DNA from 3 places in the Streptosporangium sp. NPDC023963 genome. Region 2 is predicted to be linked to each of the others. Evidence: predicted binding sites of a transcription regulator. Region 2 holds the regulator's gene; each other region holds the start of a gene.

Region 1 (10,222 bases), on a different contig from region 2:
GCGGCTGGACATCCCCGCCGACTCCTCGATGCCCATCACGACCGTCCACGTCTGACGGGCCCGGCCCGCGCCCGCGGGTGTCGCCGTCGCGCGTGGAGCCGATGACTTCCACGGTCCACGCCCGCGGGTGTCGCCGGGCCGGGGGGGGTGCGCCGTTCGCGCGTGCCCGCCCGGCCGTCGGGCGGCGGCTGTGCGGCCCTTCCCCGCGGGGTGCCCCAGGCGGAGTGCCCCAGGCGGAGTGCCTGTGCGGGTCCTTCCCTGCGGGTGTCCTAGGCGGAGTGCAGGGCCAGCACCGGGTAGTCGGTGTAGCCGCGGTGGTCGCCCCCGAAGGCCGAGCTGAGGTCGGCCTGGTTGAGCTCGGCGCCGAGGCGCAGGCGGAGCGGCAGGTCGGGGTTGGCGAGGAACGACTGGCCCAGCGAGACCAGGTGGGCGCCGCGCTCCAGCCAGTGCGCGGTCCGGGCCGACGGGTCGCCGATCGACGGGTCGTTGACGATCAGGGCGTTCGGCCAGGACTTGAGGATCTCCTGGTTGACGTCGTCGGAGGGACCGGCCACCAGGTGCAGGTAGGCGAGGTCGAGCCCGGCGAGCTCGGAGACCAGCGCCGGGTAGACCTCGTGCAGGTCGTCCTCGACCAGGTCCCCCGCGCCGTTGCCGGGCGAGAGCCGGATGCCGACCCGGGAGGCGCCGATCCGGTCGGCGGCCGCCCGCGCGACCTCCACGCCGAAGCGGATCCTGTTGGCCACCGAACCGCCGAAGTGGTCCTCGCGCAGGTTGGCGTTCCGCGACAGGAACTGGTGGATGAGATAGCCGTTGGCGCCGTGCAGCTCGATCCCGTCGAAGCCCGCGTCCACGGCGCGCTCGGCGGCGTCGGCGAAGTCCTGGACGGTCGCCTCCACCTGGGCGGTCGTCAGCTCGATCGGGATCTGGTAGTCCTGCAGGCCCGACGGCGTGAAGATCTGGCCCGCCGGTCGCACGGCGGACGGCCCGACGGGCAGCGCGCCGGTGTTGTCGGGGTGGCCGATCCGGCCGGAGTGCATGATCTGGGCGAAGATCCTGCCGCCCGCCGCGTGGACGGAGTCGGTGACCTCGCGCCACCCGGCCACCTGCTCGTCGCTGTGCAGCCCGGGGGTGTTCATGTAGCCCTTCCCCGCCTGGCTGGGTTGCACCCCCTCGGTGATGATCAAGCCCGCGGAGGCCCGCTGCGCGTAGTAGAGGGCGGTCAGCGACGAGGGGATCCCGTCGACGTAGGACCGTGACCGGGTCATGGGCGCCATCACCAGCCGGTTGGGCAGCTGGAGACCGGCGAGCGAGAACGGTGAGAAAGGCATGACGACTCCTTTGTTGGCTGGCCAACTTGGCTAGCCAATAAGCAGTTCTACAACTTGGTCGGCCAACATGCAAGCGGTAGTGTCGGGGGGAACGGAAGGACCTGACATGGCGGAGCCGCTGATCGACGAAGAGCGCGACGCGACCGGCGAGCGCGCCGCGGCCCGTGAGAGCGCCGCGGACGGGGACCCGGCCGGGGCGCGCGGCGCCGCCCCGGGCTGCGGTGAGTACGACAGCGATCTCAACTGCCTGATGGCCAACGCGACTCGCGGCCACCGCGTGCTGCTGGCCAGCCTCCTCGGGGAGATCGACCTCTACCCGGGCCAGGAGCGTGTGATGGGCGCCCTGTGGGACAACGGCCCCCAGTCGCAGAACGGCCTGGCGAGAATCGTCGGCATCGACGTCTCCACCATGACCAAGACCCTGCAGCGTCTGGAGCGCAGCGGGTTCGTCAGCCGCAGGCCCGATCCCGCCAACCGGCGGATCAGCATCGTCGACGTCACGCCCAGGGGGCACGCGCTCCGCCCCGAGGTGGACCGGGTCCTCGCCGAGATGCACCGCCGGATGACCCAGGGGCTGACGGCCGAGCAGACCGACGAGCTGTTGACCCTGCTCTCCGTGGTCAGGAACAACCTGTGCCCCGAGGCGAGGGTCGTGGAGGGCCTGGAGGGTCACCCGGCCGATGTCGCGCGCGACGGCTGACGGCGTCCGTACGGGACCCGGGCCGGCCGGTGGGGGCGGGGCGCGACCGAGGCGAGGCCCGCCCGCAGGTCAGTCCTGGTCGGCCCTGGTGGGGCGGAGCAGCGCCTCGGCGAGGGCCAGCATGGTCTCCTCCAGGGCGCCCAGGCGGCGGGTGAGGTCGGTGTGCGCGGGCTCCACGGTCTCGCTCAGCGCCTCGGAGAGCTGGTCGCGGTCGGGCAGGGCGCGAAGCGTCTCGGCCAGCGGGGCCAGCGCGGCCTCGGCCCGGATGACGCGCTCGTCCAGGGAGTCGAAGCGCTCGCGCTGCTCGTCGGTCTGAACGCCGATGAGCGCGCCGACGCCGAGGACGGCGGGCAGGACCTCCAGGCGCTCGTCCAGGCTCTCCAGGCGCTCGGCGGACTTCTCCGCGTGCCCGTCCAGCGTGGACAGCCGGGAGTCGATGACGTCCATCCGGCCGGTGAGGCGGCCCTCGATGTCGTCGAGGCGCTCGTCGAGGGTGTCGAAGCGGCCACCGGCCGCCATGCGATGGCCGTCCAGCCGGTCGATGCGGCTGTCGATGCGGTTCTCGACGGCGGCGGCGCGCTCGTCGATCCTGGGCACGACCAGGTCGACCCTGGCACCCACCTGCTCGACCCTGCCGCTCACCAGGTCCACCTTGCCGTTGACCTGCTCGACGGCGGCCAGCATCCGGTCGGCGGCGGTGCCGACGGCCTGCTGGAGGCTCGCCGACAGGTCGAGCATCCCCGCCTCGATACGCCCGGTGCGCTGGGAGAGGTCGGCCAGGGCCCTGTCCAGGCGGCCGAACCGGTGCGCCGCGATGCCCATGTCGGCCTGGAGCCTGCCGAGGTGCTCGGCCAGCTGCCGCACCTGCTCGTCGAGGCCCAGGGTGCCCTCCGAGATCGCCCGCAGGCGGGTGAGCGCCTCGTCCACGCTCTCGCCCACGGTGCCGAGGTCGGTCCACAGGCTCGGCAGCTCGCCGAGGGGGGTGACCCGGTCGCGGACGGTCTCGACCCGGCGGCCGAGGGAGTCGACCCGCTCGCCGACGGCGTCGACGTGGTCACGCACCGCCTCGACGTGCTGGGCCAGGCCCTCGGCCCAGGAGGGCGGTTTGGCGGCGATGTCGTCCAGGCGCCCGTGGACGGACTCCAGCGTGCCGTTCAGCCCGCCGATCTCGCGCTCCCTGACCTCGCGCAGCAGCCACTCCATGCCCTCCAGGCGCTGCCGGATCTCGTCGAGCACCGCGCCCTGGGTCCGCTGCTCGTAGACGTGGTCCTGCGCCGCGCGGGCGAGGAGCTCGCGCATCCGGTCGGAGATGGCGGTCTGGCTGCCTGCCTGGAGCAGGGTGTGGTCGGAGTGATCCACCGAGAGCTCCTTCACTCGCCGACGCTCAGCCGCGCGGTTGGATTTGATGGGATTTGCCGATGAACGATATGAAACCGCAGGCGAGAGAGAACTCCCGCCTGGCAACCTTAGCCTCTGGATCAAGGTTTTCCGGCAGCGAGATTAAAAGAGAGGAATTGCCGGTTGGCTGGAAGAATTGACTATTTTGGCTGGTCAAACAGTGCTTACTGCGGCTGGTCGAACGGGTTCGATCCGGCCGGTCAGCCGGGGCCGCACACGAAGGCGAATGGCCGGTCGCCGATTCGGGTGAGAATGACGACCGCGGATTCCTCACCGGAAAGCCGGAGCTCTTTCCTGAGGCGGTCGACGTCCACCGCGGAGCCGCGCTTCTTGATCGTCACATTGCCCGCGCCGCGCTCGCGGAGCGCCGCCCGCAGCCGCTTGAGCGAGAACGGCAGCGTCTCGTGGACCTCGTACCGGGACGCCCACGGCGTCGGCGTCGCGGCGTCGCCGGTGATGTAGGCGATCTGCGGGTCGAGCAGGCGCCCGCCGACCGACGCGGCGATCTCCGCCACCAGGTGGGCGCGGATCGCCGCGCCGTCCGGCTCGTAGATGTAGCGGCCGGCGGGGCCGGTGGCGGGATCGCCGAGGGCGGGATCGGGCGTCATCGTGTCGCCCGACGGCAGGATCGTCGCCCTGCGCGCCGTCCCGCCCGCCAGCGCGCCGCACCAGATCACGGCCTCCTTGACGTCGCCCTTGTACGAGACCCACTCGGCCTCCGCGCCCTCGGGGACGAACTCGTACGGGATCCCGGGGGCGACCTTCAGGCAGGCGGCCCCGGCCCGGGCCACCATCTCCAGCACGGCGGGCCAGGGCGGCGAGTAGCCCATCGGGTCGAAGGTCCTGCCCCGCGCCGTACGGCGCGCCGGGTCGGCGAACAGGACGTCGAAGGCGGCCGGGTCCAGGGTGGAGGCGTCGGCGGCGCGGACCGAGACCCGGTCGCCGAAGCCCAGGGCGTCCGCGTTGGCCTGGGCGATCGCCGCGGTGAGCGGGTCGGCGTCGACGGCCTCGACCGAGCACCCGGCCCTGGCCAGGGCGAGGAGGTCGCCGCCGATGCCGCAGCAGACGTCGGCGACCCGCGAGCCCGCGGGGACGCGCCGCGCCCGATGGTCGGCGACCTCCCGGCGGGTGGCCTGCTCCAGGCCCGTCCGGGTGAAGTACATGAGATCGGCGTCGGCCCCGAACTTCTCCCTGGCGCGCAGCCGGAGCGTGGCCTGCGTGAACGCCGCCGAGGTCAGGTCCGCGTCGTAGGTCTTCCTCAGCCTGGTCACCGCCGCCACCGGGTCGTCGCCGGCGATCCCGGCCGCCGCGCCCAGGGCCTCCTGGCCGCGCGGGGTCAGGAGTTCCCGGAATGCGTCGAGATTCACACCAGCCGACGCTACCGCCTCGGCCGTAGGGCTTCGCGAGGGGCTTCCACCTGGCTTGACGTTCGCGTGAAGCGCAGAAGAGGTGCTTCGTGTTGACTGTCAAGGCCACCTTGCATACTGTTCCGTATTGGCACTCTCCCGGTGAGAGTGCCAAATACATGCGACGAGGCAGGTCTGACACCCGCGACGGCAGACCGCTGGTCGCCTCTTCTAGATCATTCAAATCTGAAGGGGAGGTCCGACGTGACGACCGCCACCAAGGTTCCCGTTAAGCCGCTCGGCGACCGCATTGTGGTCCAGCCGCTTGAGGCCGAGCAGACCACCGCTTCCGGTCTGGTCATCCCGGACACCGCCAAGGAGAAGCCGCAAGAGGGCAAGGTCCTCGCGGTGGGCCCCGGCAACTGGGATGAGGACGGCGAGAAGCGGATTCCGCTCGACGTCAAGGAGGGCGACGTGGTCCTCTACAGCAAGTACGGCGGCACCGAGGTGAAGTACAACGGCGAGGAGTATCTCGTGCTCTCCGCTCGTGACGTGCTCGCCATCATCGAGAAGTAGTTCTCGCTTCACAAAGATGACGTATCGAGCCCCGGGTCGCGAGAGCGCCCGGGGCTTTGATGCGCCGACGTACTTATAGAGAGGATTGTCATGCCGAAGATCCTGTCGTTCGAGGAGGACGCGCGCCGAGCTCTCGAGCGCGGCGTGAACGCTCTCGCGGACGCGGTCAAGGTGACGCTGGGCCCGCGTGGCCGCAATGTCGTCATCGACAAGAAGTTCGGTGCGCCCACCATCACCAACGACGGTGTCACCATCGCCCGCGAGGTCGAGCTGGAGACGCCGTACGAGAACCTGGGCGCCCAGCTGGCCAAGGAAGTGGCGACCAAGACCAACGACGTCGCCGGTGACGGCACCACCACCGCGACCGTCCTGGCCCAGGCCATGGTCCGCGAGGGCCTGCGCAACGTGGCCGCCGGAGCGCAGCCGCTCTCCCTCAAGCGCGGCATCGACATCGCGGCCAAGGCCGTCAGCGACCGGCTGATCGAGTCGGCCCGCCCGGTCGAGGACAAGAAGGAGATCGCGAACGTCGCGACGATCTCCGCGCAGGACGCCAGGATCGGCGAGCTGATCGCCGAGGCGTTCGACAAGGTGGGCAAGGACGGTGTCATCACCGTCGAAGAGTCCAACAGCATGGGCCTGGAGCTCGAGTTCACCGAGGGCCTCCAGTTCGACAAGGGTTACCTGTCGCCCTACATGGTGACCGACCAGGAGCGCATGGAGGCGATCCTGGAGGACCCCTACATCCTGATCACCCAGGGCAAGATCGGCTCGGTCTCGGACTTCCTGCCGCTGCTCGAGAAGATCGCGCAGACGAAGAAGGCCCTGCTGGTCATCGCCGAGGACGTCGAGGGCGAGGCTCTCGCGGTCCTCGTCACGAACAAGATCCGTGGCACCTTCACCTCCGTCGCCGTCAAGGCTCCGGGCTTCGGCGACCGCCGCAAGGCCATGCTGCAGGACATCGCCATCCTCACCGGTGGCCAGGTCGTCAGCGAGGAGATCGGCCTCAAGCTGGAGCACGTCGGCCTGGAGGTGCTGGGCACCGCCCGGCGCGTCGTCATCACCAAGGACTCCACCACCGTCGTCGACGGTGCCGGTGAGGCCGCGGCGATCGCCGACCGCGTCAAGGAGATCAAGCTCGCCATCGAGCAGTCCGACTCCGACTGGGACCGCGAGAAGCTCCAGGAGCGCCTCGCCAAGCTCTCCGGCGGCGTCTGCGTGCTCAAGGTCGGCGCGGCCACCGAGGTGGAGCTCAAGGAGAAGAAGCACCGCCTGGAGGACGCCATCTCGGCGACGCGCGCGGCGATCGAGGAGGGCATCGTCTCCGGCGGTGGCTCCGCGCTCATCCACGTCTCCAAGGTCCTCGACGACCTGGGCCTGACCGGCGACGAGGCGACCGGTGTCTCCATCGTCCGCAAGGCGCTCGTCGAGCCGGCCCGCTGGATCGCGGAGAACGCCGGTCTCGAGGGCTACGTCGTGACGGCGAAGGTCACCGAGCTGCCCGTCGGCCAGGGCTTCAACGCCGCCACCGGCGAGTACGGCGACCTGATCGCCCAGGGCGTCATCGACCCGGTCAAGGTCACCCGCTCGGCCGTCCAGAACGCCGCCTCCATCGCCGGCATGCTGCTGACGACCGAGGCCCTCGTGGTGGACAAGCCCGAGGAGGAGGCCCCGGCCGCCGCCGGCCAGGGTCACGGCCACGGTCACGGCCACTGATCGGTCACTGATCGGTCACTGGACGACCCCCGGTCGGCCCTCGGCCGATCATCGGTTCCGAACGGCTCGCGTCTCCCCGGAGGCGCGAGCCGTTCGCGTTTCGCGGTAAACCGAAAAACGATCTCAAGCGTCGTGCCGGACAGAAGACCAAACGCGGTTCTAGCGAATAGCCGACGTATTTGGCAATCGAATGGAATATTTGCACATTCTGTAGTCGTTGCGGTCGCCGTTCGATTACGCGCCGTTATCTCCGCCTCAATGTGACCAATCCGTAGCCGTTTGCGATGACGACAGTCACTACCAGGGCGGGCATCATGCCTAACGTGACCGAGGGATGCGTCGCCGACGCCAAAAATGGGGTGAGGCTTGCGACGAGGTCTGATGGGGTCGCCCACAGGGATGATCTCAAGGATCTGACGAGCCTCGCCGTTCAGGGGGATCGCACCGCGATCGAATCTCTGATCGCGCAACTGCGGCCGATGGTCGTCCGATATTGCCGTGGTCGTCTGGGCCGGGTTTCCGGTCAGTATCACATCGCGGACGACGTGGCCCAGGAAGTATGCATAGCGGTGCTGTCCGCACTGCCCCGCTACCGCGACATGGGACGCCCGTTCGCGTCCTTCGTCTTCGGCATCGCGTCTCACAAGGTGGCCGACGCGCTGCGCAGCTCCGTACGATCCGCCGTGCCCACCCAGGACCTTCCTGACGGGCCCGACGAGGGTCCGGGGCCGGAGGAGACCGTGGTGCGTTACATCGAGGCCGAACACGCCCGCCGGCTGCTGTCGAGGCTGCCGGACAACCAGCGCGAGCTGCTCATGCTTCGAGTGGTGTCGGGCCTTTCCGCCGAGGAGACCGGTAATGTACTTGGCATGTCACCAGGTGCGGTTCGTGTGGCCCAGCACAGGGCGCTGGCCCGGCTACGAGCGATGGCGGAGCTGGAGTCGATAGCTTGATCGCGGAGCCGTCGAGCAGGGGGCGCGAGCGAAGGCCCGAACCGCGGGGCGGGGCTCGCGACGACCCGGAGCGAGAACGATCATGACAACGGTTCATCCGCGACGTCCGGCTCGGAGATACGGGCCGGACGAGGACCCGGCGGTCGCCGAGACCGACGAACTCCTGGAGGCGCTCTCCGGCAGGAGGCCCGTCTCCGGCTCAGACGCCGCGGTCGCCCTGCTGGCGGCCCTGATCGACGACGTGGATCAGCGGTGTTCCTCGGTGTCGATCACGCCGTCCACGTAACCACGGGCGTATTCCCAGCTCACGTAGTCGGTGGGGTTGGGCTGGTAGGCGGGCTCGTGCACCTGGGGCTGGCCGTTCTCGATCATCTGGCGCAGGTTGCCGCGCAGCAGCTCCCAGTCGAAGTAGTGCTGCTCCCCGCATTCGGGGCAGTCGAGCACCAGGCCGAGCACGCCCTGGGGCTCCAGCAACGAGCGGAAGACCTCCACGTCGGCGAGGTCGGTCATGGCCTCGTCGCGCTCGTCCGTCGTCAGCGGCTCGGGATCGTCGGGATCGCCCAGCGCCGCCGCCGGGTCGTCGGGGTCATCCGCGAACGGATCGCGAGGGACATCGTCGAGCACGATCCCACCTTATGGCCTGGATGTGACAGACAGGTTCCGAACTGCACGAGTAGGACGCTCCGGGGCGGTACGGGCAGGTCAGAGGCTCGGGCCCTCGGCACCCCGGGGCGAGAGGGCCTAGACGAGCCAGCCGCGCCGGGAGGCCTCCACCCCCGCCTGGAACCGGGACTGCGCCCCCAGTTCGGCCATGGCGTCGGCGAACCTGGCGCGCACCGTGCGGACCGAGACGCCCAGCTGCCGGGCGATCATCTCGTCGGGGACACCCTGACCGGCCAGCCGCAGCACCCGGACCACCCCGTCGTCGCGGTGGGTCCCGGGCAGGCGGGCCCCGCGGGCCCACAGCTCCTCGAAGAGCGAGCGCAGCGCGGCCACCACGACCGGAGCCCTGACCAGGTGGAAGTTGTAGGCGTTCTCGGCGAGCGCGCCGCCCCACTGGGCGGGCATGCCCGCGGCGTCGCCCCCCGCGACGAGGAACCAGCTGGGCACCGTGTCGAGGGTGCGCACCTCGGCCCCCGCCCGCTCGAACTGGTCCAGCTTGTCGCGCAGGCCGGGGATCTCCAGGGTGTGCACCGGGATGGTGACCCGGCAGGCGAGCAGGCCGGCGCGCTGGGCGCCGATCCACTGGTCGGCGTAGCGGTGCGCGAAGTCGCTCATCGTCCGCCGGTCGGGGATGCTCGACAGCAGCCTCAGCGGCGGGGCCTGGACCGCCATGCCGATCACGCTCTCGTAGAGCTCGTCGGCGCCTCCGACCAGGTCCACCGGGAACTGGCCGGTCTGGTAGTCGCGGCCGGCGTCGTACTGGTGGATGAAGCCGCGGATCGAGCCGAGCACGGTGTCGATCCGGCGGCTCTCGGCGGCCAGCCGGTCCAGCCGCTCCGCGATCAGATGGCCGAGGGCCGCGGCCGGGTGGCGGGCCAGGTATTCGCCCCCCTGCTCGTCGACCACGCCCAGCCGCACCAGGGTGGCCAGCTCGTGGCCGAGAGGCTCGGGCGAGCGGTTGGTGGCCTGGGCGAGCTCGGCGCAGGTGGCGCGGTGCAGGCGCAGGACCGCGTTGTACAGGGCCGTCTGGGCCGGAGTGAGCCCCAGGCTCTCCAGCGGGTCGGGCAGTGTGGGTGTGTCGGTACTCATCGGCGAGGGACTCCTGCAAGTGACACGAGGGTCTGGCGAGAATAACCCGGCGAATCGTCCCTGTCCGGGCGTTGCTCCTACCGGTATGCCGCCGTGTGCAGCTTCGTGCAATTGCACGTTTGGACATTGCGAGACGAACGCATCGTGACGCACTCTTGACGCAGCGTCGGCGAAGGCGCGGATCACGCCGCCAGCCGGATGCGGAGGGGGGTCCGGTTGGCGTCAAGGCATCTCCGCGCCGATGCCGGTGATCCGGGGGACCGAGCGGGTCACCGACCGCTCGGTCCCCCGCTTTTCCCGGGTCCTCCGGGGGCCCGTCCTTCCTCCGGGCCCCCCGGGGCCCGCCTCTCCCCGGGTTCTGCGCCCCGCCTTTTCCCCCGGGTCCACCGGCTTCGGCGCCAGACTCTAAACTGTGACCCGGGGGTCGGCGCCTTTCCCCGTCATGAGAGCGCCGCG
Region 2 (10,222 bases):
AGGCGAGCACGTCCGTGGGACCCGGCTCACCCATCCACTGCTCGTGCAGCACCGACATGGCCTCTTCGTCGACGACCAGGATCGACAGCTCCGCGAGCGGGTTGATGCCCATCCGCTCCAGCACGTGCCCCGCCAGCGAGACGATGAGCCCCTCGTCGATCTCGACGCCGGACTCGTTGTTGACCTCGACGCTCATCGGCCGTTCACCGCTCCCCGCCCGCCGCGCGACCGGTTCGTGCCACGCGACCCGATCCGCTTCCCGCGCCGGAGTCGCTCCGTGCTCATCGCTCGCCCACCGCTTCTCGACCGGCCGCCGGCCCGTCCACTCTCATGATCTCCCCCGGGGGCGCTGCTTGACCACGCCCTTGATCTGCTCCACCGCGCTGCTCTGGCGCTGCGTCTCGTCGTAGCGCCCGTATGCGTCCACGATGTCTCCCACCAGCTTATGCCGCACCACGTCGGCACTGGTCAGGCGACTGAAGTGGATGTCGGAGATGCCCTCGAGGATGTCCTGGACGACCCTGAGGCCGCTCTGGGTGCCGTTCGGCAGGTCGACCTGGGTGACGTCACCGGTGACGACGATCTTCGAGTTGAAGCCCAGCCTCGTCAGGAACATCTTCATCTGCTCCGGCGAGGTGTTCTGCGCCTCGTCCAGGATGATGTAGGCGTCGTTGAGCGTACGGCCGCGCATGTAGGCCAGGGGGGCGACCTCGATCGTGCCCGCGGCCATCAGCCTGGGGATCGAGTCGGGGTCGAGCATGTCGTGCAGCGCGTCGTAGAGCGGGCGCAGGTAGGGGTCGATCTTCTCGTAGAGCGTGCCGGGCAGGAAGCCCAGCCGCTCGCCCGCCTCGACCGCGGGGCGGGTGAGGATGATCCTGTTGACCTTCTTCTCCTGGAGGGCCTTCACCGCCTTCGCCATGGCGAGGTAGGTCTTGCCCGTGCCGGCCGGTCCGATGCCGAAGACGACGGTGAACTTGTCGATCGCGTCGACGTAACGCTTCTGGTTCACGGTCTTCGGGCGGATGGTCCGGCCCCGCGAGGAGATGATGTCCAGGGAGAGGACCTCGGCGGGCCGGTCGGAGGTCATCCGCAGCATGGCGATGCTGCGCTCGACCGCGTCGGCCGTGAGCTGCGCGCCCCCGCGGACGAGTTCGGACATCTCCTCGAAGAGCCGCACCACGGTGCTGCTCTCCTCGGGGCTGCCGGTGACGGTGATCTCGTTGCCCCGGACGTGGATGTCGGCGCGGAAGGCGCCCTCGATGACGCGCAACAGCTCGTCGCGCGAGCCCAGCAGGCTGACCATCGACTGATCGTCCGGAATAACCACCTTCGCCTGGGTCCGGCTGGCACCCCGGGACCTCGGCGGCGTTCTGCTGGAATCGTTTGTCTCGGACATGAGCGGGCCTTACGGCCTGTTCGCCTCCAGATATAGGCGCGGAACTTCAACGCCATGCTAGCCGCGATCGCCGGGATCGCGCCTACCGGTTTTCAGCCGGGCGGCCACTGCAGGCCGCGCCCGCCGAGCACGTGTCCGTGCAGGTGGAAGACGGTCTGGCCGGCACCGGGCCCGGTGTTGAACACCAGCCGGTAGCCCGACTCGGCGACCCCCTCGCGCAGGGCGACCTCGTGCGCGGCCTTGATCACCTCGTCGGCCAGGCCGTGGTCGGCGGCGGCCAGGGCCGCCGCGTCCCGGTAGTGACCCTTGGGGATCACCAGCACGTGGGTCGGCGCCTGGGGATTGACGTCGCGGAAGGCCAGCGCGCGATCGGTCTCGTAGACGATCTCCGCGGGAATCTCCTTGGCCACGATCCTGCAGAACAGGCAGTCGGCTTCGCTCACCATGACAGGCACCATACCGCCGAGGACGTTGCGAATCGGTGATGGTTCCCGTCCGCAAACAAAGATCCGCCCGGATATGGTGGGTGTGCAAAACTTCAACCACGACAGCCCTTTGCGCGCAGCAATATATGGCCGCCTGGCGAGGACACGACTGGGTCATGCCCCCTAATGAACCGGAAGAGCGTAAACCCTCTGGGAAGGCCAAGCGTCCCACTGATGTGACCACCGAGACCCTCGTGGCCGACAGGTCGCTCGGGGCGGTGCCCGTCGGATGGGATGCCGACATGGCCGTTACCGCGCTCTACAGCGCGCACTATCGGTCTCTTGTCCGTCTCGCCGTCTTACTCGTCCGCGACATGGCAACCGCGGAGGAGGTCGTGCAGGACGCGTTCGTCGCCATCCATGGCGCCTGGCGTCGACTGCGCGACACCGACAAGGCACTGGCCTACCTGCGACAGTCGGTCGTCAACCGATCACGTTCGGTGCTTCGGCATCGGGCGGTCGTCGAGAAGTACGCGCCCAAGGGCATGCCCGACGCGCCGAGCGCCGAGAACGGGGCGATCGGCGAGTTCGAGCGTTCCGCCGTCATCGAGGCGCTCCGCGGGCTGCCCGCACGCCAGCGGGAGGCCCTGGTGCTGCGCTACTACGGAGACCTGTCCGAGGCGCAGATCGCCCATGCGATGGGCATCAGCAAAGGCGCGGTCAAGAGCCACACGGCTCGCGGCATGGCCGCCCTACGAACCTCACTGGAGCAACTGTCATGACCGACTCCCCGGATGAGTACGGCGAGCTGCTTCGCCGCGCGCTCAGCGCGGAGGCGAACTCGGTCGTTCCCTCCCCGGACGGGCTGGAGGTGATCCGCGGACGCATCGAGCGGCGCGGGATCCGCCGGCTGGTGTGGTGGCGCGCCGGGGCCTCCGTCGCCGGCGCGGTCCTCGTCGCGGCGACCGTCGTCATGGTGGTTCCCCAGTTCCGCGAGGAGGTGGGCCGCCAGGTGAGGGTCGAGTGGATCAAGTTCGCCGAGTCGACCCCTCCCGTCGACGGGTCCGCCACCTCACGCCCCCCGGCGCCCTCCTCGCAGCCGCCGTCCGACCCCGCCCCGCTTCCGGCCGCCAGCAGGTCGGAGCCCGGCGCCACCATGCTCTCGCCGAGGCCCGCACCGTCCAGGAGCGCGGCGCCCAGCACGCGGCCCACCTCCAGGCCCAACCCGGCGACGACGGCTCCCAGGCCGACGCCGACACCGACGCCCACCTGCCCCACCCCCCTCGACAGCCCCACCGTCGAGCCCAGCGGGGTCTTCAGGAGGTGCGAGGAGATCGAGGCGACACCGACGCCGGCGAAGACGAGGCCGATTCCCTCGGAGAGCCCGTGCTCGCCCGACGAGTGCGCGCCCTCGGGCGACGCCTCGCCCCCCATGCCGACGGAGGCGAGCACCCCGATCCCGATCCCCACCCAGAGCTAGCGCGGTGACCGGTCACGGCGGACCCTGACCGGTTCTCTCCTCGTCACCCGCTCGCGGGGGGCGGGTTCCCGGGGCCTCACGGACCCCTCCCGGTGGTCTCACGCCTCCCGGGGCCTCACGACACCGCTTTCCGGAGCTCACGCTTCCCGGCGCCTCATCCTCCCGGGCCTCACGCCTCCCGGGGCCTCACGCTTCCCGGCGCCTCACGCTTCCCGGCGCCTCACGCTTCCCGGGGCCTTATGACACGGATTCGCCGGGACCGGCGACCGCCGAGGAGCGACCGGCCGCACCCCGGCGGGATGTCACCAGCGGCCACTGCGCGTCTGGAGCACCGCCGCCGCGACGACCCCGGCGGTCGAGGTGCGCAGCACCGTCGGCCCGAGCAGCGCCGGTACCGCCTTGGCCTCACGGAACGCGGCGATCTCCTCGCCCGAGACCCCGCCCTCGGGGCCGACCACCACGACGATGTCGCCGCCGGCCGGAAGGGGCAGGCCGGACAGCGGGGCGGCGGCCTCCTCGTGCAGCACCACACCCAGCGCCGCGGCCGACAGCAGGCCGGCGACCTTCGCGGTGGACGCGAGCTCCGTCACCTCCGGCAAATGGAAACGGCGCGACTGCTTGCCCGCCTCGCGTGCCGTGGACCGCCAGCGGGCCAGCGCCTTGGCCGCCCGCTCGCCCTTCCACTGGGTGACACACCTGGACGCGGCCCAGGGGACGATCACATCGACCCCCGCCTCGGTCATCATCTCCACGGCCAGCTCGCCCCGGTCGCCCTTGGGCAGGCCCTGGACCACGACCAGGCGCGGCGACGGCACGGGCACGTCGTGGCGGCGCAGCACCTCGACCCGGAGCGAGTCCCTGCCCGCCTCGGTCACCACGCACTCGGCGACGGAGCCCGCCCCGTCGGTCAGGTCGAGCCGCTCCCCCGCCCGCAGCCGCCGTACGGCCGCCGCGTGGCGCCCCTCGGGACCGCCGAAGACGAACTCCGGCCTGGCCAGGTCGGCGGGTTCGGCCAGGAAGACCGGGACGGTCATGGGCCATCGGAGCCGGACGGGCCGGGACGCCACGCCCCGGAGCCGGCCCGGCCCGGGTGACACGACCCCGGGACGGCCGCGGCGGGACGCTCCGGCCGGAGGTGAGCCCGGCCGCGGCGCGACCGGGCTCGGGCCGGGTCAGCGGCCATTGAAGGCGTCTCGCAGGCGGGAGAAGAAGCTCTGCTGCCCGGGGGCGAACTTGCCCGGCGGGCGCTCCTCGCCGCGGAGCCTGGCGAGCTCCTTCAGCAGCTCCTCCTGCTCGGCGTCGAGGCGGGCGGGGGTCTCCACGTTCACGTGGATCAGCAGGTCGCCGCGGCCGGTCTCGTTCAGGCGCTGCACGCCCCGCCCGTAGAGCGGGATCGTCTGCCCCGACTGCGTGCCGGGACGGATGTCGAGATCCTCGGCGCCGTCGAGCGTCTCCATGGTCAGGATGGTGCCGAGCGCGGCCGCGGTCATCGGGATCTGCACGGTGCAGTGCAGGTCGTCTCCGCGCCTCTCGAAGATCTCGTGGGGGCGCTCGACGATCTCCAGGAACAGGTCGCCGGGCGGGCCTCCGCCCGGGCCGATCTCGCCCTCGCCGGCGAGCTGGATGTGGGTGCCGTCCTCGACGCCGGCCGGGATGCGGACCTTGATGGTCCGCCGGGTGCGGACCCGGCCGTCGCCGGAGCACTCCTGGCAGGGGTTGCGGATGATCGACCCGAAGCCGCCGCACTGGGGGCAGGGGCGGGAGGTCATCACCTGGCCGAGGAAGGACCGGGTGACCTGGGACACCTCACCCCGGCCGTGACACATGTCACAGGTGTCGGGGTGGGTGCCGGCCGCGGCGCCCGAGCCCGTGCAGACCTCACAGACCACGGCGGTGTCGACGACCAGCTCGCGGGTCGTGCCGAAGCCCGACTCGCGCAGGTCGAGCTCGACCCGGATGGTGGCGTTGCGCCCGCGCCGGGCACGGGAGCGGGGACCGCGGCCACCGCCGCCACCCGCCGCGCCGAAGAAGGCGTCCATGATGTCGCTGAACGGGAAGCCGGCACCGAAGCCCCCGGCCCCCGCGCCGCCGCCCGAGGCGAACGGGTCGGCACCCATGTCGTACATCTGCCGCTTGCTGGAGTCGGACAGGACCTCGTAGGCCTGCGTGATCTCCTTGAAGCGTTCCTGGGTCTCGGGGTCGGGGTTGACGTCGGGATGCAGCTCGCGCGCCAGGCGCCGGTACGCCTTCTTGATCTCTTCCGCACTGGCGTCGCGGCGCACCCCGAGGGTGCCGTAGTAGTCGCTCTTAGCCACTTTTCGTTGACCTCTTATGATGCAGCCAGGATCTGGCTGACGTAGCGTGCCACCGCGCGCACCGCGCCCATCGTGACCGGGTAGTCCATTCGCGTCGGGCCCAGCACACCGAGCCGGGCCAGTTGCTTGTCCCCAGAACCGTATCCGGCGGCGACGATGGACGTGCCCTGGAGTCCGGTGTAGGGGTTCTCCGAGCCGATCCGCACGGTCAGCGCCGAAAGGTCGGAGGTCTCACCGAGCAGGCGCATGAGCACGACCTGCTCTTCCAGAGCCTCCAGCACGTCGCGGAGCCCGACGGTGAAGTCGGCTCCCGCGAGGTTGGCGGCTCCGGCAAAAACGATCTTCTCGTCGTGCCGGTCCACCAGGGACTCCAGCAGCACTGACAGGATAGTGGCAGCGAGCGGCCGGTCTTCCGGGGGCAGCCGCTCCGGCAGGTCGGCGACCTTGTCGGGGACGCTGGTGAGCCCGCACCCGTCGAGGGAGGCGTTGAGCATCGCGCGCAGATGGGCCACGCGCTGCTCGTCGACGACGTTGGGCAGCTCGACCACGCGCTGCTCGACCCTGCCGGTGTTGGTGATGAGCACGAACATCAGCCGGCGCTCGCTCAGCGGCACCAGCTCGACGTGCCTGACCGTCGAGTGGGTCAGCGTCGGGTACTGAACCACGGCGACCTGCCGGGTGAGCTGGGCGAGCAGCCGCACCGTCCGCATGACGACGTCGTCGATGTCCACCGCGCCCGCGAGGAAGCTCTCGATGGCCTTGCGTTCCGCGCTCGACAGGGGTTTCACCTGCGAGAGGCGGTCGACGAAGAGCCGGTAGCCCTTGTCGGTGGGCACCCGGCCTGCGCTGGTGTGGGGCTGGGCGATGTAGCCCTGCTCCTCCAGCACCGCCATGTCGTTGCGGATCGTCGCCGGGGACACCCCCAGGTTGTGCCGGTCCGCGAGGGCTTTCGAACCCACCGGTTCGTTGGTGGACACGTAGTCCTCGACGATGGCGCGGAGCACGGCGAGCTTGCGGTCGTCGACCAACGTGGTCACCTCCCTGCCTGCGTTCAGAGGGAAACACGAGGTTTGGCACTCTGTGTTCCCGAGTGCCAAGTGTACGGCCCCGGTGCGGAAGGCGCGATAAGCAAGAGCCGCGGATGATGACGGCAAGCCGTTGTCAAGTCAACTGCTATCGCGATCCAAGCGGCACCCACCAGAATTCGGGCATGTCCAACGATTTCGGTTCTTATCCGGGTGACGCCTCCCGCGGCCCCGGTCACGGCGGCCCCCAGCAGCCGTATGGCCAGCAGCAGTACGGCCAGCAGCCCCCTTCGTACGGTTACGCGCCTCCCGGTTACGGCGCCCCGCAGGGACCGCCGCCCCCCGCCGGGAAGATCAAGCCCGGCATCGGGTGGATCGTCGGTGTCTGGCTGCTCGCCCTGGTCAGCATCATCGTCGGCATCGGCGGCTTCGCCGGCGGCCTCATCGGCGTGGTCACCGACGCGGCCCCGACGCAGACCTTCGCTCCCGGCCAGGCCACGACGGTCACGATCGACCCGGCGGACAAGCCGGCGATCTACGTCGCCACGGGCGGGCCCACCAAGTTCGAGTGCACGCTGAAGGGCGGCACGGGCACCCCCAGGCTGCAGAAGCCGGACCTCCAGCAGACCGTCGCCGGGTCCGACGGCGTCACCTGGGAGATGGGCCTGCGGGTCGGCGTGGACCAGGCGGGCGACTACCAGGTCCAGTGTTCCGCCGAGCCCGCCGAGGGCACCAGGTTCGGCGTGGGCAAGGAACTCGCCGCCGAATCGCTGGTGGGCGGGGTGGTCGCCCTGTTCGTGATCCCCGGCGTCGGGATCCTGCTCGCCATCGTCGTGACGATCGTCGTACTGGTGAAGCGGAGCAACGCCCGCAAGCGCCGGGCCGCCGCGATGCCGGTGGGACAGTGGGGACAGCCGGGACCCTACGGCAGGTGACGGCGGCGTTTGCTAGCGTCCCACCTGATCCCCGGCGAGAGAGGGTGGGCGGTCGGTGATGTACGAGCGTGACGTTCTGGCGGGAGACTGGCGGCGCCCGCGCAGGGGGACGATCCCCCAGGTGCCCGCGGAGCTCGACCTGGTCGTCGAGGACGCCGACGGCGGCTTCTGCGGCGCCGTGGTGGCCTGCGACAAGGAGGCCGTCACCCTGGAGGACCGCTTCGGGCGCCGGCGGGTGTTCCCGCTGGAGCCGGCCGCGTTCCTCCTGGAGGGCAAGGTGGTGACGCTCGTACGGCCCGTCGCGGCACCGCGCGGTCCCCGGCGGAGCGCGTCGGGTTCCATCGCGGTGGAGGGCCTGCGGGCGCAGGTCGCCAAGGAGAGCCGGATCTACGTGGAGGGCGTGCACGACGCCGCGCTCGTGGAGAAGGTCTGGGGGCACGACCTGCGGGTCGAGGGGGTGGTCGTGGAATACCTGGAGGGGGTCGACCACCTGCCCTCGATCGTCGAGGAGTTCGGCCCGGGGCCGGGGCGGCGGCTGGGCGTGCTCGTCGACCACCTGGTCCCCGGTTCCAAGGAGAGCCGGATCGCCGCACAGGTCTCCTCCCCGCACGTGCTGATCGTCGGGCATCCGTTCGTGGACGTCTGGCAGGCGGTCAGGCCGCACGTGCTGAAGATCCCTTCCTGGCCGTCGGTGCCGCGCGGCGTGCCCTGGAAGGAGGGCGTCATCGCCGCGCTGGGCTGGAACGTGGAGCCCGGCGCCGCATGGCGCCACATTCTCGGATCGGTCACGACATATGCCGATCTGGAGCCCGAACTCCTCGGCCCCGTCGAGGAGCTGATCGACTTCGTGACGGTTCCCGGCGAGGACGGCCAAGCCGTCTGACCCGTCAGGGCCGTCACCCCATCAGGAGGGGACATGAGCGAGAACCCCGAGGACCCGCCGGGCGACGACCGGACGCGGCGCATCGGCGAGCCCCCGCCCGGCCACACGTGGCCGGGCCAGAGCGCCCCGCCCCCCGGCCAGGGCTACGGGCAACCCGGCCAGGGCTACGGACAGCCGAATCAGGGATACGGGCAACCCGGCCAGGGCTACGGACAGCCGAGTCAGGGGTACGGGGGCTACCCGCCGCCTACCTCCCCGTACGACGCGGGCGGCTACCAGAGCGGCCCCGCGGGCGGCCACCAGCCCGGACACCCCCAGTACGGCCCGTACGGCGCGGCACAGGGATACGGCTACCAGGCCCCGCCGGGCACGTACGGCCCGCGGCCCGGCAGCGACGACACCACCATGTCGATGCTCGCCCACCTGCTGGGGCTGCTGACCTCCTTCGTCGGGCCGCTGGTGCTCTATCTGGCGAAGAAGAACGAGTCGCCCTACGTGCGCGACCAGGCCGCCGAGGCGCTCAATTTCCAGCTCACGGTGCTGATCGTCTACTTCGTCTCCTGGGTCCTGGCGTTCGTGCTCATCGGTTTCGTGCTGATGTTCTTCCTCTGGGTCGCGTCGATCATCATGACGATCGTCGCCGCGGTGGCGGCCAACCGGGGAGAGAGATACCGCTATCCGATGAACATCCGCTTCGTCAGCTAACCTGTCCGGACCCGGGGCGGAGCCTCAGGTGAGGTCGCGGACCAGGGCGTCGGCCAGCAGGCGGCCGCGCAGGGTGAGCACCGCGCGGCCCGCCTTGAACGGCTCCACCTCCAGCAGGCCGTCGGCCAGCGCGCGGGCGACCACCGGGGGACGTTCCAGCTCCTCGAGCGGGAAGCCCCGGGCGAGCCGCAGCTCCAGCATCAGCCGTTCCACCGCCCGGTCCTGAGGGCCCAGCACCTCGCGCGCGTGCGCGGGCGAGGTGCCCGCGGCCAGGCGCTGAGCGTAGGCGGCGGGATGCTTGACGTTCCACCAGCGGGTGCCGCCGACGTGGCTGTGCGCCCCGGGGCCGACGCCCCACCAGTCGCCGCCGGTCCAGTAGAGCAGGTTGTGCCGGCAGCGTCCGGCCTCCGAGGTCGCCCAGTTGGACACCTCGTACCACTCGAACCCCGCCTCGGCCAGCATGGCGTCGGCGATCAGGTAACGGTCGGCGGCCACGTCGTCGTCGGGCATCGGGAGCTCACCGCGCCTGATCCTGGCGGCCAGCCTCGTCCCGTCCTCGACGATCAGCGAGTACGCGGAGACGTGGTCGGGGCCCGCCTCGATCGCCGCGGCCAGCGACGCGCGCCAGTCGTCGTCGCTCTCCCCGGGCGTGCTGTAGATCAGGTCGAGGTTGACGTGGTCGAACCCCGCCTCCCTCGCCTCCCGCACGGCCCGCGCGGGGCGGCCGGGGGTGTGGCGGCGGTCCAGCACCTGGAGCACGTGCTCGCGGGCGCTCTGCATCCCGAAGCTCATCCGGTTGAACCCGCCGGCGCGCAACTCCGCCAGGTAGGCGGGATCCACCGACTCGGGGTTGGCCTCGGTGCTCACCTCGGCGCCGGGGGCGAGCCCGAACTCCTCCTCGATCGCCCGCAGGATCCGTACGAGGTCTCCGGCGGGGAGCAGGGTGGGGGTTCCCCCGCCGAAGAAGACGGTCTCGACGGGGAGGTGCGCGGCGCCGAGATTGGCCCGCGCCCGCCGCACCTCGTCGACGGCGGTGTCCGCGTAGTCCTTCTGCGACG
Region 3 (10,222 bases), 460 kb from region 2:
GCGCCCGGATGGTATCGAACGCAGGCTTCTCTGAACAGACCATCGCTCTGGCCTGCAGGAGTCGCCTCGGACCGCTCACTCCGACCTGGTCTAGCTAGGGGACGGCGACAGGAAGGTCCCCGCCCCGTAGCGCCACGGGAACGCGATCATCCTCTCCCGGCGTTCCAGAGCGTGCTCGGGACGGCGGCTCCTGAGGAGTTCAGGCCCTGGAAGCCTGGCGCATCCAGCGCGTGCCCGTCCGGTTCGAAATCCGGTGGCCTCCTCGCGGCAGCCGCCGTTAGCGTGTCGCGGTGATCTACGAGCATCCTTTGGCGTACGTGCTCGGACTTGAGGGCATCGCCCTGATGCGGGCCTACACCGGCGAGCACGACCGCGCGTTCGTCGAGGCGCGCCTGACCGAGATCCGCGAGTTCCTCGACGACGACTCCCTTGCCTGCGCCGCTGTCGAGGTGGCCCGCGTGGACACCGTGGACGGTTACCGGATCTGGTCGCAGACCTATGACACCCCCAACGCCGCGTTCGACGCCGACGAGCCCTTCATCAGGGAGCTGGTCGACGCGCTGCCGCCCGGCGACGCGCTGGACGCGGCGTGCGGCACCGGCAGGATCGCGGCCTATCTGGCAGGGCGCGGCCATCGGGTGCGCGGCGTGGACAGTTCACCCGACATGCTGGAGCGGGCGCGCCGGCGGGTGCCGCAGGCGGAGTTCCAACTGGGTGACCTGTCATCGCTGCCGGTGCCCGGCGAGTCCGTCGACCTGGTGGTCTGCTCGCTGGCGTTGACACATGTGCCCGCCCTGGACCCGGTGCTGGCCGAGTTCGCGCGGGTGTTGCGGCCCGGTGGGCACCTGGTGATCACCGACATCCATCCCGAGGGCGTGGCTCGGGGAGTGGTCCCGCCCGTACGGCTGCCCGACGGCCGGCCGGGAAGGGTGGCCACCTACCGCCACCTGGTCGGTGACTACCTGCGAGCCGCGCTGGCGGCCGGGCTCCGGGTACGGCGCTGCGAGGAGCCACGGCACCCGCCGGAGAAGCCCGGCGAGCGGACCGATGTCCTGGAGCCGTGGGAGGTATGGCCGTGGGCCCTGTGTGACCTGGCGCCCGAGGCGGCGCACGCGGCCATCGCCGGAACGCCGTCGATGCTGTTGTGGCACTTTCAGCGTTAGAAGGACGTGTTCGATCCCTCCGAAGTGATCCTGCGGCGCGACCGGGCCCATCCATCTGACCGGAACTCACGCGGAAGGCACCCCGGCCCTCACGGGCCGGGGTGCCTCGGAAGACGATCTAGCGCTGTGCCTCGATCATCCAGTGGTGCTTCTCCAGGTCCTGCGTGATCTCGATGAGGAGGTCCTGGGTGACCAGGTCGGGCTGCTCGGCGGCCTCGATGCGCTCACGCATCCGGCGGATGATGGACCCGAGGATGTCCGTCATGGCGGCCACGACCTTGCCGTCGTTGAGGTAGCCCGACTCCAGCTGCGGCACCTCGCTGGTGCTCGTGAGCGTGGAGGCCCGGCCGTCGGGGTTGCACCCGAGGGCCACCGCGCGCTCGGCGACGGTGTCCGCGTGCTTCCGGGCCGACGAGACGATCTTGTCGAGCTGCAGGTGCAGCGACCGGAAGTTGTGGCCGATCACGTTCCAGTGGGCCTGCTTGGTCAAGAGCGAAAGGTCGATCAGGTCGACGAGAGCCCCCTGGAGCACGACGGCAATGGTCTTCTTGTCTTCTGGCGTGAGTGGGCTGGTGATCGCGGACATGAAGCGTTCCCCCTGTTTCGAGCTTAGTTTCCCCTTTGCTACGAAATGTCCGTACCCATCTATCCACTTCCCTATTCCGGCCATCATGTTGACACTGTCATGATTACAGTGTCACTATCGAGGCATGGAATGGACCATCGGTGAACTGGCCGAGCGGGCATCCGCGGCGCTGGCCCCCACCGCCCAGCTCAACGGGCGGGTCAGGGACATGCCCAACGAACGCCTCATCCGCTGGTATTCGACGATCGGTCTCCTCGACCCCCCGTCTGCCCGCCGGGGCCGCGTGGCCATGTACGGCAGGCGCCACCTGCTCCAGATCGTCGCCGTCAAGCGGCGCCAGTCCGACGGCCGGACCATCGCCGAGATCCAGGCCGAGCTGGCCGGGGCCACCGACCAGACCCTGGAGTCGATCGCCCGGCTCCCCGAGCCCTCGCCGGGGAACACGCCGGAAAACGCGCCGGAACCCGTCCCCGGGCACCCGCCCGCGTCTCCGGCCGAGACCGGCTCCCCCCGGGCGGCGCGCCCGCGTTTCTGGGCCGGCCCTTCCGCCTCCCCGGCACCCGCCTCCCCGGCGGCCACAGCCCCGGCGGCCGCAGCCTCGGCGGTCACCGGCTCCGCTCCGCCGAAGCCGTCTCCGGCGTCCTCCGGCGAAGCCCCGCCGCCCCCTGTTCCGTCCGGCACGCCCTTCCCCGGCACGCCCTCCTCCGTCACGGTCCCGCCGGCTCAGAACCCACCCGGCGGAACTCCCCCTCCCCCGGCGCCGCCCGCCCCGGAAATCCCGGCGACGCCCGCCGCGCAAGCCGTGATCGTCCACGGCGTACGGCTCGCGAACGGCGTGACGCTGATGCTCGACACGGGCGGGCACGCCCCCTCACCCGAGGACCTCGCCGAGATCGCCGCCGCCTCGGAGGGGCTCCTGTCGCTCCTTCGCGAACGCGGCCTCACACCTCCGGAAGGAATTCACGCATGACCACTTCGATCACCACACTGCCGCCGGAGGAGTGCCTGCCCGTCCCCGACGCCGGGATGGGGGCGCTCGCCACCGAGCGCGGCAACCTGCCGCTGGAGAGCGTGGACGTGACCGCCGCCGTGTCCGGCCTGAGTGCCGGGGTCGAGGTGGTCCAGGGCTTCCGCAACCCGCACGACGTGGCCCTTGAGGCGACGTACGTCTTCCCGCTGCCCGACCGGGCCGCCGTGACCGCCTTCAGGATGGAGGCCGACGGCCGGGTCATCGAGGGCGTGCTCAAGGAGCGCGGCCAGGCCAGGGCCGACTACGACCAGGCGATCTCCCAGGGGAAGCGGGCCGCGATCGCCGAGGAGGACCGGCCGGACGTCTTCACCATGAGGGTCGGCAACATCGTGCCGGGCGAGCGGGTCACCGTGCACCTCACGCTGAACCAGCCGCTCCCGTACGAGGACGGCGCGGCCACCTTCCGCTTCCCGCTGGTCGTCGCCCCCCGTTACATCCCGGGCACCCCGCTGGACGGCGAGCGCGCGGGCGACGGCTGGGCCCCGGACACCGACGCGGTCCCCGACGCCTCCCGCATCACCCCGCCGGTGCTGCTGCCCGGCTTCCCCGACCCGGTCCGGCTGTCGCTGGCCGTCTCCGTCGACCCCGCCGGCCTGGAGCTGCGCGAGGTCCGCTCCAGCCTGCACGTGGTCCGGGAGGAGAGCACGACGATCCGCCTCCAGCCGGGTGAGCGGCTGGACCGCGACTTCATCCTGCGTCTGGCCTTCGACGCCTCCACCTCCCTCGCGCTCGCCCCGGACGGGGACGGCGAGAGCGAGGGCACGTTCACGCTGACCGTCGTCCCCGAACCGGCGCCCGCCGGGACCGGGGCCAAGGACGTCGTGCTGGTGCTCGACCGCTCGGGCAGCATGACCGGCTGGAAGATGGTGGCCGCCCGGCGCGCCGCCGCCCGCATCGTCGACACGCTCACCTCGGGCGACCGGTTCGCGGTGCTCTCCTTCGACACCGTCGTGGAGTACCCGGAGGGGCTGGGCGAGGGACTGTCCGAGGCGTCCGACCGCAACCGCTACCGGGCCGTGGAGCACCTGGCCAGGCTGGAGGCGCGCGGCGGCACCGAGATGCTGTCGCCGCTGGAGCGGGCCGCCGCGCTGCTCGCCGACTCCGCCGGGGACCGGGTGCTGGTGCTCGTCACCGACGGGCAGGTCGGCAACGAGGACCAGATCCTGGAGCGGCTCGGCGCCGCGCTCGCCGGGGTGCGGGTGCACACGGTCGGCATCGACAGGGCGGTCAACGCCGGTTTCCTGGGCAGGCTGGCCGGGCTCGGCGGGGGCAGGTGCGAGCTGGTCGAGTCCGAGGACCGGCTGGACGAGGCGATGGAGCACATCCACCGCCGGATCGGCGCCCCCCTGGTCACCGACCTGTCCCTCAAGGCCGACGGGCTCGACCTGGTCACCGGGACGGTGAGCCACGTCGGCTCGATCTACTCGGGCGTCCCGCTCACCGTGCTGGGCCGCTACCGCGGCACGGCCGCCGGGGCGCTGACCGTGCGGGGCCTGGGCGCCGACGGCTCGCCGTGGGAGCGGAGGGTCGGCGCGTCGACGGTGGACAATCCGGCCGTACGGGCGATCTGGGCGCGGGCGCGGCTGCGGGCCCTGGAGGACCGCTACGCGGCCGGTGACCGGTCCCTGGAGGCCGAGATCGTCGAGACCTCGCTCAGGTACGGGGTGCTCTGCCGGTTCACCGCCTTCGTCGCGGTCGACACGCAGGTGGTCGCCGAGGGCGGCCCGGGGCACCGGGTGATCCAGCCGGTGGAGCTGCCCAGCGGCTGGGGGAGCCCGGTCACCGCCGCGCCGATGATGATGACCTCGATGGCCTTCGAGAGCGCGGCCCCGGCCCCGAGCCCGCCGCCGGCCCCCGGGGCGCCTCCGGGGATGGCCCGTCCCGGCTCCATGCCGAAGTTCGCGGCGAGCCCCGCCGTCGGCGGCCTGCCGCAGGACGCGGCGGCCGGAGGCTTCGACGACCGCGCCCGGATGCTGCGTCCCGCACCGGCGGGGGCTCCTCCGATGCGGGGCGGATCCCGGGGCGGCCCGCAGGAGCCGCCGAGGGAGCAGCTCGCCGAGGAGCTGGAGCGGCTGCGCGCCGCGGCCTCCCTGCCCGCCGCCGAGCGGCTGCGCCTGCTGGAGGACCTGGGCAGCCGCCTCGCGGCCCTGGCCGTCTACCTCGGCGGCCACGCGGAGCTGGCCGCCCTGGCCGGCGAGCTGCAGGCAGGTGGGGACGTGGACACCCTGTGGCGGCGGGCCGTGGAGGTCCTGGAGTCCCTGGCGGGTCCCGCCAGGCGACGCCCGTTCTGGAAGCGGTGACCTCGCCGCTCCCGCCCCGGAAAGCACCACGGGACGCCGTGCCGACCTGAGGAGCGGGGGATGGTCTCGTGACCGTTCGAACGGTCACGAGACCATCTCCGGGCACGAACACCCGCGAAGAGCGTGCTCCGGGCCGATTTCCGGGCCCGTCGGCGGAGGGGCCCGCCCGCCTCATGGTCCGACGGTGACGGTCCTCGTCGGAGTCGGCCCCGGCCGTGTCGCCGCCCCCGCCCGATCGTCCGGTTCGACGGTGACGGTCCTCGTCGGAGTCGGCCCCGGCGGTGCGGTCCTGTCCGCTTGATCGTAGACGCCGACCGCCCACCGCCCCGGTCGCCGCTCGATTCCGGCGGACACCCGTTCGACGACTCCGGGCCTGAGCAACGCCGACACCATGTACTTGCCGTCACACAGACCCACTTCCTTCCTGACCACCTTGCAGCCCTCGTACGGGTTCGGGTGGGGGCCGGGAGGATCGATCAACGCGTCACCGGGCAGGACCCAGATCTTGAGACGCTGGGGCCGCTCCAGCGAGACGGTGCGGTCATGGTTGTAGTTGTAGAAGCCATCCTTGCCACACGTGCCGGCCGTACCGCCTCCGTTGTGCTTCCGGATCACCACCACCGCCTTCGGATCGGCGCATACGACCAGGTACGTGGTGAAGGCGCTCAACGGCTGGAAGGTGACCGTCGTGCTGCCGGGCATGGTCGTGAAACCGTACGACGTGATCAGAGGGGCGTCCAGGAGGTCCTCAGGGGGCAGGGCGGGAGGCGGCGGTGAGATCCTCGCCGCCGTCGGCGGCTCCTCCACCGGTTGCGCGCTCCTCCAGAACCCCTGACCCACGAGGGCCACGGCGACCGCGGCCGCTCCCGCGAGCGCCACACCCGCCACGGCCCTGCGCCGCCTGATGCGACGGCCACGCCGTACGATCTCCCGCACGTCCGGGGGGGTGTCGCAGACGTCCTCGGCCAGTGCCGCGCGCAACTCGTCCTCGGTGTGGATCATCGCTTCGCTCCCGTCGTCTGCATCTCCGAATGAACGCGAAGGCGTTTCAGCGCCCGGCCGAGCTGGGTCTTCACCGTGCCGAGCGAGCAGCCGAGCACGTCGGCGCACTGCGGGAGGGTGAGCTCCTCGAAGTAGTGCAGGACGATGACCGCGCGCTGCCGCCTCGACAGGCCGCCGATCGCCTCCCTGAGCACCTGGCGGCTGCCGACCTCGGCGGTGAAGTCCCGGGGGTCGGCGCGCTCGGGAAGGTGCTCGGCGGGCACCTCGTCGCGCCACTTCCTGCGCCACCAGGAGGCGTGGGTGTTGACGATGATCCGGTGCACGTACGGGTCGGGGTCGCCCTCGATCCGCCGCCACGCCACCCACGCCTTGGCCAGCGCCGTCTGCACGAGATCCTCGGCGGTCGCCCTGTTGCCCGTCAGCAGGTACGCCGTATGTCGAAGCCGCTCGTAACGCGTCGCCACGTAAGCGTCGAACCCGTCGTCCATTCACGATCTCCGTCCTGAAGTCTCACAGACATCTACTCGGCGGCGAGCCGGTTCGGACGACAGCGGGAGACGACGCGTAGCCGTTTCCCCGTTCCACGGAAGTTCCCCGTTCCACGGAAACGAGGCGCGGTCATCGGCGCGGTGCCCTCACCGGAGCCGGCCCCCGCGGGTGCGGATCACCGGCGGATCACCGTGCGCGGTGGAGATGCCGCGAGGCCGATATGGGACAGAGCGGGACCAAGGGCAGGAAGAGCGGGGTTCCAACTCGGGCCGCGCCACATAAAGTAGCGGGATGGTGATTCTGGACGGCGGCCTGGCCACCCATTTGGAGGAGCTGGGCGCGGACCTGCGAGACGACCTCTGGTCGGCGAAACTCCTGCTGGAGAACCCCTCCGTGATCCGGCAGGCGCATCTCGACTACTTCGCCGCGGGCGCCGAGGTGGCGATAACGGCGAGTTACCAGGCGAGCATCCCCGCGTTCGTACGTCGCGGCCTGAGCGCCGCCGAGGCCGAGGACCTCATCCTGCTCTCCGTGCACCTGGCCGCCCAGGCCAGGGACGCCCACGGTTCGGGCACCGTGGCCGCCAGCGTCGGCCCGTACGGCGCCTACCTGTCCAACGGCGCCGAGTACACCGGCGACTACGACCTCGACGAGGACGGCCTGACCGACTGGCACCGCGACCGCTGGCACATCCTGGCCGACAGCGAGGCCGACCTGATGGCCTGCGAGACCATCCCGTCCTACACCGAGGCCAGGGCGCTGAGGCGGCTGCTCGCCGAGACGCCGGAGATGCGGGCGTGGGTGAGCTTCTCCTGCCGCGACGGCGAGCACATCAACGACGGCACCCCGCTCAAGATGGCCGCCGGGTTGTTCACCGGGAACCCTCAGGTGATCGCGATCGGCGTCAACTGCACGGCACCGCGCCACGTGCTCAGCCTGATCTCACAGATCAAGGGCAAGCCCACCATGGTGTACCCCAACTCCGGCGAGGTCTGGGACTCCGCGAACCGGCGCTGGCTCGGGCTGGCCGACCCGGTGGAGTTCGGAGAGGCCGCGGCCGGGTGGACCGCCGCGGGTTCCGCCTTCGTCGGCGGCTGCTGCCGTACCACTCCGGAGCACATCCGCCAGATCCGCACCCACCTCATGGGGCCGGGCACCCCGTGAGGCCCTGACCGGCCGCCGCGCCTTCCGAGCGTCCCGCATCCGCATCCACGCCCACGCCCAGGATCCCCGGCCGCACGCCTACGGGGGTCCGGCGGGCCCTCCGCCGGCCCTTCGGCGGGAACAGGCCGGTCGACACTCACCCTTCGGCGGGAACAGGCCGGTCGAGCGTCTCCGCCGGCGGGATCCCGGCATCGGGGCGCGGCTCGTAGCGCTCCAGGTGCTGGGTGCGCCGGACCAGGGCGCGCAGGTCGGCGAGGGTGCCGGAGACGACCCCGTCGGCTCTGGCCTGGACCAGGACGTTGCCGATCGAGGTGGCCTCGACGGGTCCCGCGACCACGGGGAGGCCACAGGCGTCGGCGGTGAGCCGGCAGAGCAGCGCGTTGCGGGAGCCTCCCCCGACGATGTGGATCGTGTCCACCGCCTGCCCGGTGAGCCGCCGGGCGTCCTCGATCGCCGCCCGGTGGGCCAGCGCCAGGGAGTCGATCACGCAGCGGACGGTCTGGGCGCGGGTCTCCGGCACGGGCCTGCCGGTACGGCGGCAGAAGTCGGCGATGCGTCCGGGCATGTCGCCGGGCGGATGGAAGATCGGGTCGTCGGCGTCCACGACCGACCGGAACGGCTCCTCCCCGGCGGCCTGCTGGAGCAGCTCCTCCAGGTCGACCCGCCCTCCCGGCGCCCCGGCGGGCGAGGCCCCGGCGTCGGCCGAAGCCCCGCCGGCCGGCTCTTCGGGCGACCCGGTGAACGACCCGGTGGACGGCTCCGCGCCGGGCGGGGTCTCCGCCGGGGCGGCCTGCGCCTCCCAGGTGCGGATGCACTCCTGCAGCAGCCACAACCCGGTGACGTTACGCAGGTAGCGCACGGTGCCGTCGATGCCCGCCTCGTTGGTGAAGTTGGCCCGCCGCCCCTCCTCGCTGATCATGGGCTGGTCCAGCTCGACGCCGACCAGCGACCAGGTGCCGCAGGAGATGTAGGCGAACCGCTCGCTCTCCGCGGGGACCGCCGCCACCGCGGAGGCGGTGTCGTGGGAGCCGACCGCGATGACCCGGGTGTCCGGGGAGAGCCCGAGCTCGCCCGCGACCTCCGGCGCCAGCGGGCCGATCACCTCGCCGGGACGCCGGATCGGCGGCAGGACCCTGGCCGCGGGGCCGAGACCGGCCGTCAGCACGGTGTCCCACCGGCGCGTCCTGGCGTCGAGCAGCTGGGTGGTGGAGGCGTTGGTCAGCTCCGCGCCGACCTCCCCGGTCAGCCAGTACGCGATCAGGTCGGGAATGAGCAGCAACGTCGAGGCAGAGGCCAGCCGGGTCTCGGCGGCGAGCTGGTGGATGGTGTTGAACGGCTGGCGGGCGATGCCGGTGCGGGCGTACAGCTCCTCGAAGGGGACCCGGCTGGCCGTCTTCTCGGTGCGGGCGTCACGGTAGTGGACGGGATTGCCGAGCAGCGCGCCGTCCTCGTCCAGGAGCCCGTAGTCGACGGCCCAGGAGTCGATCCCGATGCCGTCGACGAGGCCCGCCGCGCGCAGGCCGTCCAGCACCCCCCGGTGGATCCGCAGGATGTCCCAGTACAGCGTCCCGCCGGCCCGGACGGGCACGTTCGCGAAACGGTGCACCTCGCGCAGTTCCAGGGTGTCCGGCCCGATCTCGGCGACGACCACCCGGCCGCTCGACGCGCCGAGGTCGACCGCGGCGTACCGCCCGGTCCGCCCGGCCGGCCCAGCAGGCACGGACCGCACGGACCGCGCGGGCTGTTCGGACCGCGCGAGATGTCCGGCCTGCGCGAACCCTCCGGTCCCCGGTGCCGACTGCATGCGAGCCCCTCTCAGGAAGCGGGAAACAGGAAACAGGAAATCAGGAGGCGGGAACGTCCCCGGCCCCCGCCTCGCGGGACGGGAGCCGGACGAGGACAACCGGGGACCGGCGACCGGAGGTCAGCGCAGGAAGGCCGCCGCGACACCCGCGTCGACCGGGATGTGCAGCCCGGTGGTCTGGGTGAGCTGGGTCAGCTGGAAGACCGCCCCCGCGACGTGCTCGGGCAGCACCTCGCGCTTGAGCAGGGTGCGCTGCGCGTAGTACTCGCCCAGCTTCTCCTCCTCCACCCCGTACACCGCCGCCCGGTTGGCCCCCCACCCCGAGGCGAAGATGCCGGACCCGCGCACCACCCCGTCGGGGTTGACCCCGTTGACCCGGATCCCGTACCCGCCGAGCTCGGCCGCCAGCAGCCGCACCTGGTGCGCCTGGTCGGCCTTGGCCGCCCCGTAGGCCACGTTGTTCGGTCCGGCGAACACCGCGTTCTTGGAGGAGATGTACACGATCTCCCCGCCCATTCCCTGGGCGATCATCACCCGGGCGCTCTCCCGCGAGACCAGGAACGACCCGCGGGCCATCACGCCGTGCTGCAGGTCCCAGTCGGCCGTCGTGGTCTCCAGCAGCGAGCGCGACAGCGACAGGCCCGCGTTGTTGACGATCAGGTCCACCCCGCCGAACGCCAGCAC

The links. Region 2 encodes HrcA, which represses chaperone genes, less so after heat shock. Its sites were predicted from a motif close to TTGGCACTCTCNNNNNGAGAGTGCCAA; they were not measured.
Region 1: groES (co-chaperone GroES) is a predicted target of HrcA. The motif match lies at 4,921-4,947, and genes of this name have one in related genera.
Region 3: AB0F88_RS02670 (DNA starvation/stationary phase protection protein) is a predicted target of HrcA. The motif match lies at 1,838-1,864, and genes of this name have one in related genera.

The regions. Positions count from the first base shown of each region.
Region 1 covers NZ_JBEZZK010000002.1:310,877-321,098, forward strand. Annotated here, with positions in the region: gene tsaD (tRNA (adenosine(37)-N6)-threonylcarbamoyltransferase complex transferase subunit TsaD) at 1-55, shown strand, start outside; gene AB0F88_RS07570 (alkene reductase) at 270-1,328, opposite strand; gene AB0F88_RS07575 (MarR family transcriptional regulator) at 1,435-2,028, shown strand; gene AB0F88_RS07580 (hypothetical protein) at 2,098-3,387, opposite strand; gene AB0F88_RS07585 (class I SAM-dependent methyltransferase) at 3,627-4,793, opposite strand; gene groES (co-chaperone GroES) at 5,037-5,348, shown strand; gene groL (chaperonin GroEL) at 5,439-7,061, shown strand; gene AB0F88_RS07600 (sigma-70 family RNA polymerase sigma factor) at 7,376-8,014, shown strand; gene AB0F88_RS07605 (anti-sigma-D factor RsdA) at 8,097-8,300, shown strand; gene AB0F88_RS07610 (DUF5319 family protein) at 8,261-8,638, opposite strand; gene AB0F88_RS07615 (helix-turn-helix transcriptional regulator) at 8,756-9,766, opposite strand.
Region 2 covers NZ_JBEZZK010000001.1:1,098,582-1,108,803, forward strand. Annotated here, with positions in the region: gene ybeY (rRNA maturation RNase YbeY) at 1-196, opposite strand, end outside; gene AB0F88_RS04665 (PhoH family protein) at 329-1,396, opposite strand; gene AB0F88_RS04670 (histidine triad nucleotide-binding protein) at 1,489-1,839, opposite strand; gene AB0F88_RS04675 (SigE family RNA polymerase sigma factor) at 2,124-2,603, shown strand; gene AB0F88_RS04680 (hypothetical protein) at 2,600-3,301, shown strand; gene AB0F88_RS04685 (16S rRNA (uracil(1498)-N(3))-methyltransferase) at 3,604-4,335, opposite strand; gene dnaJ (molecular chaperone DnaJ) at 4,474-5,616, opposite strand; gene hrcA (heat-inducible transcriptional repressor HrcA) at 5,631-6,644, opposite strand; gene AB0F88_RS04700 (hypothetical protein) at 6,827-7,576, shown strand; gene AB0F88_RS04705 (DUF3097 domain-containing protein) at 7,635-8,459, shown strand; gene AB0F88_RS04710 (DUF4870 domain-containing protein) at 8,493-9,164, shown strand; gene hemW (radical SAM family heme chaperone HemW) at 9,189-10,222, opposite strand, start outside.
Region 3 covers NZ_JBEZZK010000001.1:641,237-651,458, forward strand. Annotated here, with positions in the region: gene AB0F88_RS02665 (class I SAM-dependent methyltransferase) at 291-1,163, shown strand; gene AB0F88_RS02670 (DNA starvation/stationary phase protection protein) at 1,282-1,749, opposite strand; gene AB0F88_RS02675 (MerR family transcriptional regulator) at 1,874-2,719, shown strand; gene AB0F88_RS02680 (VIT domain-containing protein) at 2,716-5,079, shown strand; gene AB0F88_RS02685 (hypothetical protein) at 5,251-6,081, opposite strand; gene AB0F88_RS02690 (SigE family RNA polymerase sigma factor) at 6,078-6,569, opposite strand; gene mmuM (homocysteine S-methyltransferase) at 6,862-7,734, shown strand; gene AB0F88_RS02700 (rhamnulokinase family protein) at 7,871-9,454, opposite strand; gene AB0F88_RS02705 (bifunctional aldolase/short-chain dehydrogenase) at 9,659-10,222, opposite strand, start outside.